DNA from 2 places in the Nostoc sp. UHCC 0251 genome. Region 2 is predicted to be linked to the other one. Evidence: predicted binding sites of a transcription regulator. Region 2 holds the regulator's gene; the other holds the start of a gene.
The links. The regulator HrcA, encoded in region 2, represses chaperone genes, less so after heat shock. The targets are predictions, from matches to a motif close to TTAGCACTCNNGANTCNNGAGTGCTAA.
Positions count from the first base shown of each region.

Region 1: the regulator HrcA is predicted to act here: its motif matches at 2,567-2,593, upstream of groL (chaperonin GroEL).

Region 1 is NZ_JAYGHD010000005.1:20,955-26,241, reverse strand. It holds gene VB740_RS01450 (peptidase domain-containing ABC transporter) at 1-1,180, shown strand, start outside; gene VB740_RS01445 (MraY family glycosyltransferase) at 1,385-2,467, opposite strand; gene groL (chaperonin GroEL) at 2,626-4,308, shown strand; gene corA (magnesium/cobalt transporter CorA) at 4,752-5,287, shown strand, end outside.
Region 2 is NZ_JAYGHD010000039.1:25,532-30,818, reverse strand. It holds gene VB740_RS07635 (hypothetical protein) at 27-680, opposite strand; gene VB740_RS07630 (DUF2834 domain-containing protein) at 875-1,552, opposite strand; gene VB740_RS07625 (heat-inducible transcriptional repressor HrcA) at 1,666-2,838, opposite strand; gene VB740_RS07620 (rhodanese-like domain-containing protein) at 3,288-3,620, opposite strand; gene VB740_RS07615 (DUF3352 domain-containing protein) at 3,778-5,287, shown strand, end outside.

The DNA.
Region 1 (5,287 bases), on a different contig from region 2:
TGCTATCGAACAAACCACCTACTATTCATTTTCCGTAGCTGGAGAAAACTCAGGGGTTTTATCGGAAGCTTTCACGGGTGCGCTAACCCTGAAAAGTACAGCCGCAGCCCCTCAACTGTGGCAAGAAATCAAAGAACGTTTAGAGCATGAAGCTAACTCAAATTTTCGTGCAGCTAAAATTCGGATAGCTAATAATCTGTTTTCAGATACAATGTCTGCTTTGGGGACTGTAGCTTTATTGTGGTATGGTAGCACTCTCGTCTTTCAGAGCGAGTTAACAATCGGGCAGCTAATTGCTATCTATGGTTTAAAAGAAAGTTTTTTACAGTTGGTTAGCACATTAGTTAGATTTGTAGCTGACTTTACCCAAGTCAAAGCAATTACCCAATTATTAGCAGAACTATTCGGTTACACCCCAGAAAATCTCGGTGACGAGCAAAAACCGATTTTGAGAATCTCCGAAAAGGCTAATATTAGTTGTAACGATCTAAATTTTCAATATCCTGGTAGGGTGAGGTTATTAGAAAACTTATTTGTTACTATTCCCGGTGGAATGGTTGTGGCTTTAATTGGTAGATCGGGCTGCGGTAAGAGTACGTTAGCTAAATTACTGCCTGGATTCTACCCACTACAATCGGGAAATATCTGCATTGGTGAGACAAGGCTTCAAGACTTACCTCTGGATTGTCTGCGCCAACAGATAGCATTAGTACCTCAAGATGCATTTTTCTTTAGGCGATCAATTATTGCTAACTTCCGGTTAAGTGCGCCCAACGCGACTTTTGATGAGATTGTTACTGCTTGTAAAATAACAGGAGCAGATGAATTTGTTAGCCAATTTCCGCAAAAGTATGATACTATACTGGGCGCAGTGGCGGCAAATGTTTCTGGAGGACAGAAGCAGCGATTAGCGATCGCCAGGGCAATCATCAATAATCCACCAATTTTAATTTTAGATGAATCTACAGCTAATCTAGATCCTTTAACTGAAGCCGAAGTTTTAGATGGTCTTTTAGCTAATCGTCGGGGTAAAACAACCATTTTAATTAGCCACCGCCCAAAAGTTATCAATCGAGCCGATTGGATAGTGCTATTGGAAACAGGTAAATTACAGTTTACTGGTTCTATAGAAGAGTTTCGCTCGTTAGATGGAAAACATTTGGAATTTATTAATCCTTAAAGCCCAAACCAAATGGAAAATTATGCCACTGTGCACTTTCACAAAGGCTCAAAATTTTTCCCAGTTGGTGATTTTGTGGTTATGACCAGGCGACTGATTCTGCCTTATCTGTTTACATCACCCAACAGCCCGTGGTAGACATCCCTTTTATCCAGAGAATAAACCATAGTAGGGCTAGCATTTCAATGCCCACCCTACAAGCAACTAAGGCTGTTGGCGTATCCTTTGCCAGATAGTAAAGCCCAAAAGAAGAATAATGCTACTGGCGGTAGTCAGTATCACAGCCAAACTCATACCTTGTATTCTCATCGCCAGCAAGTTGAAAACTAAGGTAATTGACCAAAGGGTGAACGCAGCATTGCGCTGGGAAAGTCCCCAAGCGAGTAAGCGGTGGTGCAAATGGTCTTTTCCAGGAGTACTGAGAGGGTTATTTCCTGCTAGTAGCCGCCGCACAAATACTTGAGTGGTGTCTAGCACTGGCAATAATAGAAATAAAACCGTGGGAATTAGCGCATAAACCGTGTTTTGTTGTAGCTTACCTAAAATACTAGTTGCTGCCAGCACATAGCCAAAAAAGTATGCTCCGGCATCACCCATAATAATTCGTGACGGATGGAAATTATGGCGCAAAAAGCCCAGTGCAGCACCTCCCAAGGCTGCGAGTACCAAGATTGCCGCTGCACGGTTGTTAAATTGAGCTGCAACGCCCAACAAACTCATGGCGGTAATAAAGCTGATTCCTCCCGCCAAGCCATCCATACCATCCATTAAGTTGATAGCGTTGGTAATCCCTACTACCCATACTACTGTCAGTGACATGGACAAGAGAGAGTCAATGGGAGTGCCAAACATCACTTGCACACTGATGCCATTAGCTACCAGCAACAGTGCCGTCACAATCTGTGCCCACAAACGAACAGAGGGCGGTAAGCCGAACTGATCATCGATAAAGCCCACAAGGACTAATATCGAACCACCCAACAGAATAGTGAGCACCTGAGCCAATACGTTTTGGAGTTCGATAGGTCGTAAAAGGCTAGCCAATACGAGTGCGGCAATCACACCCGCGTAGATAGCTAGCCCCCCTGCATTGGGTAAAGGTTCTCGGTTAAGCCGCCGGGCGTTGGGTTGGTCAGCCCAACCTACCCGCAAGGCGAATTTGCGTACTGTCGGAATTAAACGCCACGTTACAAGCCAAGCCAAGAGGAACGTAAATACTACTGCCAACCAGCCGGTGCCGCTAGGGTCGGCAATACCGAGGGACTTAAGGGAGTTGTCTAGATTCATCTCCCAATTCAAGCATTACTGCCTGTATGTAATATGAGCATCACCTGTATATTAATCAATTTTTTTTATTTCCATTTGTAACTTGAGTCGCTTGGGAGATTAGCACTCTGGCGCTGTGAGTGCTAAATTGTCTAATGGAAGCGCTAGAGAAATAAAACATGGCGAAAATTATTGCATTTGACGAGGAATCGCGGCGAGCTCTAGAAAGGGGTGTTAACGCCCTTGCCGATGCCGTAAAAATCACCTTGGGGCCCAAAGGTCGCAATGTCCTTTTAGAGAAAAAATTTGGCGCACCTCAAATTGTCAACGATGGTATCACTGTTGCCAAGGAAATTGAATTAGAAGATCCTTTGGAAAATACTGGTGCAAGACTCATCCAGGAAGTAGCCTCAAAAACTAAAGATGTCGCTGGGGATGGCACTACCACCGCAACAGTTTTAGCACAAGCCTTGATTCGGGAAGGTTTGAAGAACGTCGCGGCGGGTAGTAACCCGGTTAGTTTGAAGCGCGGGATCGACAAAACTATTGAGGCATTGGTACTAGAAATTGCCAAGATAGCCAAGCCAGTAGAAGGAAGTGCGATCGCTCAAGTTGCCACAGTCTCTGCTGGTAATGATGAAGAAGTTGGCCAAATGTTAGCCCAAGCAATGGAAAAAGTCACCAAAGATGGTGTCATTACCGTTGAAGAATCCAAATCCCTCACCACTGAACTAGAAGTAGTCGAGGGGATGCAGATTGACAGGGGTTACATTTCACCCTACTTCGTCACCAACAACGAGCGGCAAATAGTCGAATTTGAAAACGCCCGGATTCTGGTTACTGACAAAAAAATCAGTAGCATTCAAGATTTAGTCCCGGTGTTGGAAAAAGTCGCCCGTTCTGGTCAGCCCTTGCTGATCATCGCTGAAGATGTCGAAGGTGATGCTTTGGCAACTTTGGTAGTGAACAAAGCACGGGGTGTACTGGCTGTGGCTGCAATTAAAGCCCCTGGATTTGGCGATCGCCGCAAAGCTTTGTTAGAAGATATTGCTATTCTCACCGATGGACAGTTGATTTCTGAAGAAATTGGCTTAAGTCTAGATACCGCTTCTCTAGAAGCGCTGGGAACTGCTCGCAAAATCACCATTGACAAAGAAAGCACCACAATTGTAGCTGGCAGTGTCACTAAGCCAGAGGTACAAAAACGGATTGGTCAAATTCGCAGACAGTTGGAAGAAACCGATTCTGAATACGATCAAGAAAAACTGCAAGAACGCATCGCCAAGCTCGCTGGCGGTGTGGCAGTGATTAAAGTGGGTGCGGCAACCGAAACCGAACTCAAAGACCGTAAACTGAGGATTGAAGACGCGCTGAACGCTACTAAAGCCGCCGTGGAAGAAGGTATTGTTCCTGGTGGTGGAACAACCCTAATTCACTTAGCCAAGGTGGCAGAAGCACTTAAAAACAGCTTAGAAAACGAAGAAGAAAAAATTGGGGCTGATATTGTCGGACGAGCGCTAGAAGCTCCCTTGCGCCAAATAGCAGAAAACGCTGGTGCTGAAGGTTCTGTGATCGTCGCTAGAGTTCGAGATACCGACTTCAACATTGGCTACAACGCTGCTACTGGCGAATTTGAAGACTTGATTGCTGCTGGCATTATCGACCCTGCCAAAGTCGTGCGTTCAGCTTTGCAAAACGCTGGTTCCATTGCTGGTTTGGTCTTAACCACCGAAGCGATCGTTGTTGAAAAGCCGGAGAAGAAATCCGCAGCTGCTGCCCCTGATATGGGCGGCATGGGCGGTATGGGTGGCATGGGTGGTATGGGCGGCATGGGCGGCATGGGCGGCATGGGCATGTTCTAACTTCTGCTCACCAAGATAAATATTTTTCAGCAGTTTGTCTTACCAAGGCAAACTGTTTTTTTATACTTGCCATTGCTGATTCAGAAACAATATGTTATCTGTATTGCTGGTAACTCACTGAACATCAATAAACTTACAGCAGTTTTCATCTATTTAAACCATACGTATCGTAGGGGCACAGCAATGCTGTGCCCTTACAACACAAACCTATTTATTTGAAAATAGCTGTAATTATGAAACTTTTCAGTACTTAGTTGTAAATACAAAGCACTACTAACAAAATGTTAATAAGCAAAATAGTAACCTAAATAATTGCTTAATCTATAAATAACCGTCTTTATATTAATTTTTATAAAATTATGTGTAACAGGTTATTAGTCACTAGTCGCTTATTTTTACTAATGGCAAATGAATAATAACTAATAACTATTAGGTAATATTGCATGGTACGAAAACTGCGTCTCCTTTCCAAAATAGTAAAAAAGCGACATGAAGATGAGTTCTATCACCAACCAGGGGCTATACCTGGAACCATTTTTATTGATGCAGATGCTCCACCACCGATAATTTTATTGATTGACTATAATCAAACCAATTTCATCCGCAAACAAATAGCAACTCCAGAAGAATGCATCCCATATCTAGAGATGGAATCGATTTCTTGGGTAGACGTACAAGGTTTAGGCAGTCAAGATATATTACAACGATTGGGTAACGTTTTTGAGTTACATCCTTTAGTTTTAGAAGATGTAGTCAATGTCCCGGAGCGTCCCAAAACAGAAGATTATGAAGACCAATTGCTATTCATTGCCCGCATGGTAGTACCAAAGGAAAGAATATGTGGTTTTCACAGCGAGCAAGTGAGTTTGATATTAGGGAAAAATTATTTGCTGACAGTGCAAGAAGAACCAGAGCATGATTGCTTTGAAGCAGTGCGATCGCGAATTGAAAAAAACAAAGGGATCATACGCAAACAGGG
Region 2 (5,287 bases):
GAGATTTATTACCGATTAGGTATCAACTATTCGTGAAGAATCGTTGATGGTAGGGGCGGGCGCAAGCAAAGATAAACAAGTGGGCCGAGTAGCGGGACAAAGGCTACTGTCCAAAACACCTGAGGATTATTCCAGTGGTGACGAGCGATATCATCGCCAAGGATTGTGGGGAATAAAAGACAGAAAAGGCAAAATGCCAAGCTCATGCCATTAATAAAGCGATCGCTTTGAAACTGCTGCACAAAATCTCCCCAATCACCTAAGGCAAAGGCATAGGCAAGCAAGCCAACAGTGCTTACACTCAAAACAATCCCAAAAAAACGAGAATCTAGCAGCCGTAAAAAAGTATCCTTTTGTCCAGAAAATTCTTGATTTGGTTCACGAAAAGCCAAATATGGTAACAGACCAAGCACTCCTGATCCTACTGATGCCAAGGCAAAAGGCCAAAAAGGAACCCGTTGCATTCTGCCATCAATGAACAACAAACCACTGTAAATTAGTAGCCAGATGCCCACCAAAGAAAACAAGGAAAGGATAATCGGATTTATCGCAAGCCACTGAAGAGTAAATATATTTTTCAGCAGCATGAGGGTTTGCTGTAAATGCAGGGGCGGTGCTAACAGTAAAATATAAGCGATAAATCCAACCCATAGTAACCACAATGCAACTTTTCTATTCATCATCTTTAGATAGTGTGCATTTAACATAATTACTAATTTATAATTCGTATTTTTTGCCTCTAAATCCCCCTTTTTGTAGAACGCTGCCCTGAGTTTGCTTAAAAATAGTGGTAAATCTATACGTGATTTTTGTTTCAATTGAGGATTTAGACCCCAACTGAAACTGTCTTTGAAATTACGAATTAAAAATTGCTTTAATTTGCAGCTGGCTGCTGACTCGGTATTGCTTCTACAACAACTTCTGTTAGAGGTGGACGCACACACAAATAAATCAATGGCCCGAATAGCGGTATCAACGCTATTAACCAGAACATCTGTGGATTTTTCCAACCACGACGCGCCATATCATCTCCTAGCAAAGCTGGAAATAATAGGCAAAGTAGACAGAAATCTAAACTCATCACATTGATGAAGCGGTTAGTTTGCCACTGTTGCACAAAATTACCCCAATCTCCTCCTGTTAAACCATAGGCAACTAGAATAATCGTGGCTACCGTCAATATAACCCCGGTCACACGAGAATCTAGCAGCTTAAGCAAGGCATTATTTTCACCGACAAACTTATTATTTGGTTCTCTAAGGGCTAAATAGGGTAACAAGGCAAATGCCCCAACTCCGAAAGAGGCAGTAGCAAATAGCCAAGCAGGTATTTTTTGCCCTCTACCATCAATAAACACTACTGTGCTGTAGATGAGAGGCCAGATGCCCATGAGGTTGAATAGTGCTATGACTAATGGGTTAACGCCTTGCCACTGTCCAGTAGAAAGGTTTTTAATTAACTCGAATGTACCAGGTTGCTCAGGAGGAGCGAGGAAAAAAGCATAGGTAGTGAATCCCAACCACAGCAAGCCAAAGGCAGTTTTTCTAACCATGAAAAAGTTCAAAAGTATTGATTATTGATTTTGCCACTATAAATTAGACTTATCTACCTGCTATGGTATTGTTCATTTGCCTAGATTCGTAGCAGCTTGTCCCTAAACATCACTTAAGGATTGAAATAACTGAAAGCTTCTGAGAGGTAATCAGCAGTAGATGCTACGACCGCGATCGCACTTTCATAATCTAGACGCGTTGGCCCCAAAACTCCCACACTTCCTACTGGTATTGACCCCCGGCGATAGGTGGAAGAAATCAAGGTGCAGGTGCGTATTGGTTCTAGAAGATTTTCTGCGCCAATGCGAACCGTTACCTTTGACTTACCCACATCCTCAAGCTCTGGTTCCTCAAATATTAATCGCCATAGTTGATCTTGTTCTTCTTCCAGCAGGTGGATAATTGTTTGTACTTGCTGTAACTGGGAAAATTCTGGCTGGCGCAAAACTTCTGATACACCCCGAACCATAATTTGGGTTGTAGTCGGCGCATGAGTGCGACGAGTCAATTCGGCAACTGAATTTTTTAAGAATTCTCCGTAGCGTTGGAATTCCTGATCTAGTTCGCTCCAGTTGAGCTTGGCTAATTCCAACAGACTTCGGCCTCGCAAGTGGGTATTCAAAAAGTTTGAAACAATTTGTAACTCGCGATCGATTACCTCTGAATCTCGTTGTGTTTCTTCTGGTATTGGCGACAAATCCATTAACTTGGAATGTGTCTCATAACTATCGGTAACAACAATTAACATGATCCGCCCCTCTTCAATTTGCACTAATTGCAGATGTCGCAATAGCGCTGTAGAAGTTTGCGGCATGGTAATCAAGCTAATGCAACCACTTAAGGTTGCTAAAATTTGTGCTGCTCCTTGCAGTAGGGTTTCTAAACTCCAATCTTCCCACTGGAGACGCTTTTGCAATGCCGCCTCTACTTCTCGTCCTAGAGTTTCCGTACCACTTCCCTGCGGGACGCTGCGCGAACGTGGAAGCAAGCTACGCGTAGCGTCTGTCTGCGACACGCTGCGCGAACGCAGAGAAGGTGTAATTAGCTGGTCAACATAAATGCGATAGCCTGAATCTGAGGGTACACGTCCAGCAGAAGCGTGTGGTTGGTAGAGTAACCCGGACTTTTCTAAAACGCCCATCACATTGCGAATTGTTGCTGAACTTACACCCAGGTCGTACTCCTCGACCAAAGCCTTTGAACCAACAGGCTCTGCTGTAGCAATGTAGTGACGTACAGTTGCCCAAAGTATATGCTGTTGTCGATTTGTTAACTGGACTTCCATAGGGTATGTTTTGCTAGAGGCAAATTTTAATCAAAGTCTGAAAAATTTCTGGATTTGATTGAAAATAATGAATATTAATAATTTATTAAGATAACAAATTATACAACTATATTGTGATAATTAATTTTAAGGATCATATACACCACTGTTTAAAAGTGCGCTTTAAATAGAATCTAGGCTTTTGCAGCCAAAGCTGAGAGTTTGAATTTACAACATCCTTTTCCGAGTTATTTTTGCATAATTCTACACTTAGAAAAGTATTGTTGTATACGTATTTCTGCGGTGATCGCAGCTAAAATTAGGGTCGAAAAGCTTCGCAAATATTTTTGCTAGTGGAGAAAGTCGCAAGCTTTCCTGGCAAGCCCCTAAATTTATATGTTGCTATTTTCAGCATAGCAAAAGCAAGATGGAAGAATAACTTCCATCTGAGTAATGCACTTAAACACAAGCTAATACTGGGGAATTGAATGGTCTACTAAGACGGAATAAGCATCAATACCACCCGAAATATTTTGCACATTTGTAAAACCTTGAGCAATTAACCACTGGCACATCTGGGCAGAGCGGATACCGTGGTGGCATAGTACAAGGGTTTCAGCTTGGGGATTGAAGAGGGTAGGAACTTGATCTCCCCATTCGGTAAATTGACTCAAGGGTAGGTTGACAAAGCCCTCAATGCTAGCAATTTCTAATTCTTGTGGTTCGCGTACATCTACTAGCTGAATACTTGCATCGCCAGAAGAAAGACGTTGTGCCAGTTCTTGTACACTAATCTGGTTCATGGGTTGACTAAAAGAATTCCCGATAAACAGTCCTAATCCTATTTATGGTGACAGAAAATCTCTGCCTTTGCATGAGTATCCATTCTCAAGAAGGCTGATAGATTCTGGTAGGCTTTCTGCTTAAATGGCTGTAAACCGTCTTTTTGAAAGGTTTAATGTGAATAGGCAACGCTCATTTATTGGTTTTATCGTAGCTGGTGCGATCGCACTGCTAGTAATTGCGATCGCTAGTTTTTACTGGTTTTTCGCCAAAAATCCGGCTAACCTCATTGCTTCTAGCTCCCAGCCTAATGCAGCCATATTCGTGTCTAAACTTTCCCCTGTAATGGTTTCATTACTGGCGAATCCTGACCGTTTGCAGGCATTGGAGCGTGAAGGAGAACTATCTAAACTCAAAACCAGTTTATTCGCCAAGAGTGGCATAGATTACAAAGAAGACGTTCAACCCTGGTTAGGGGACGAAATTACCTTAGCTATCACCACCTTAGATATTGATCGCGACCGAGAAAACGGACAGCAGCCAGGGTATCTGTTGGCACTAGCAACCAAGCAACCGGATAAAAGCCGCGAGTTTGTCGAGTTGTTGTTTTCCAAACGGGCGTTAGGTGGGGCAAACTTAGCTGTTGAACAATACAAAGGCGTAAAGCTAATTTCTGACAATTCTCAACCAGAGCAGGACTTGCTTGCAGGTGCTGTGGTTGGTGAAGGCTTTGTGTTGTTTGCCAACGATCCCAAAGTGTTGCGAGACGCCATCAATAACGTCCAAGCGCCCGATCTAAATTTGACTAGCTCCCCTAAATACCAAAAAGCGACAAAACAACTCCCTAAAGGGGGATTAGCTGTAGCTTTCTTGAATCTTCCCATCGTAGCAAAATGGCAAGGTTTAGAATTGCCAGAGCAAACCTATGACAGCGAAATTATTTCCCTGACGTTGAACCCCAAAGGTTTGCTAGCAGAAACCAGCTTTCTAACTTCATCGGAAATTGTTTCCCCATCTTCACCACTATCTAAACCTGTAGGAGCATTACAGTATGTTCCAGCATCGGCAGGTTTGGCCATTTCTGGCTCAAATTTGAGTAATTTGGGTAACAGTGATTTAGCCAAACTCTGGAGACAAGCAACAGCGACTATATATGGTGCTGAGGAAGATGTAGTTTCTCGATTAGCAAAACCTTTGGTGGATGTTCAAAAACGCTGGGGCATAAACTTAGCAGAGGATATTTTTAGCTGGGTACAGGGAGAATATGCCATAGCATTGTTACCTCAAGAGCAAGCAAATCCCCGTTGGATTTTTATAGTAGAAAAATCTGAGAGTGTAGAAAAAGGTGTTGCTCGATTAAATGCGATCGCTTCATCTAATGGACTAACCATTAGTCCCCTCACCATAGAAAATCAAAAAGTTTCCGCTTGGACAGAGTTAACCACAGCTAGTAAGAAAAACAGTGAGAAAGACGGAGTATCATTCAACATTGAAACAAAAGTGCAGGGAGCGTATACAACCTTAGGAAACTACGAAATTTTCACCTCTGACCTTGAGACAATGGATGAAGTTATCACAGCTAAGGATAATTCCTTAATTGAAAATACCAATTTCCAAGATAGTATCGCTGCGATTCACCAACCAAATCAAGGTTATATATATCTTGATTGGACAAAAAGCCAGAATT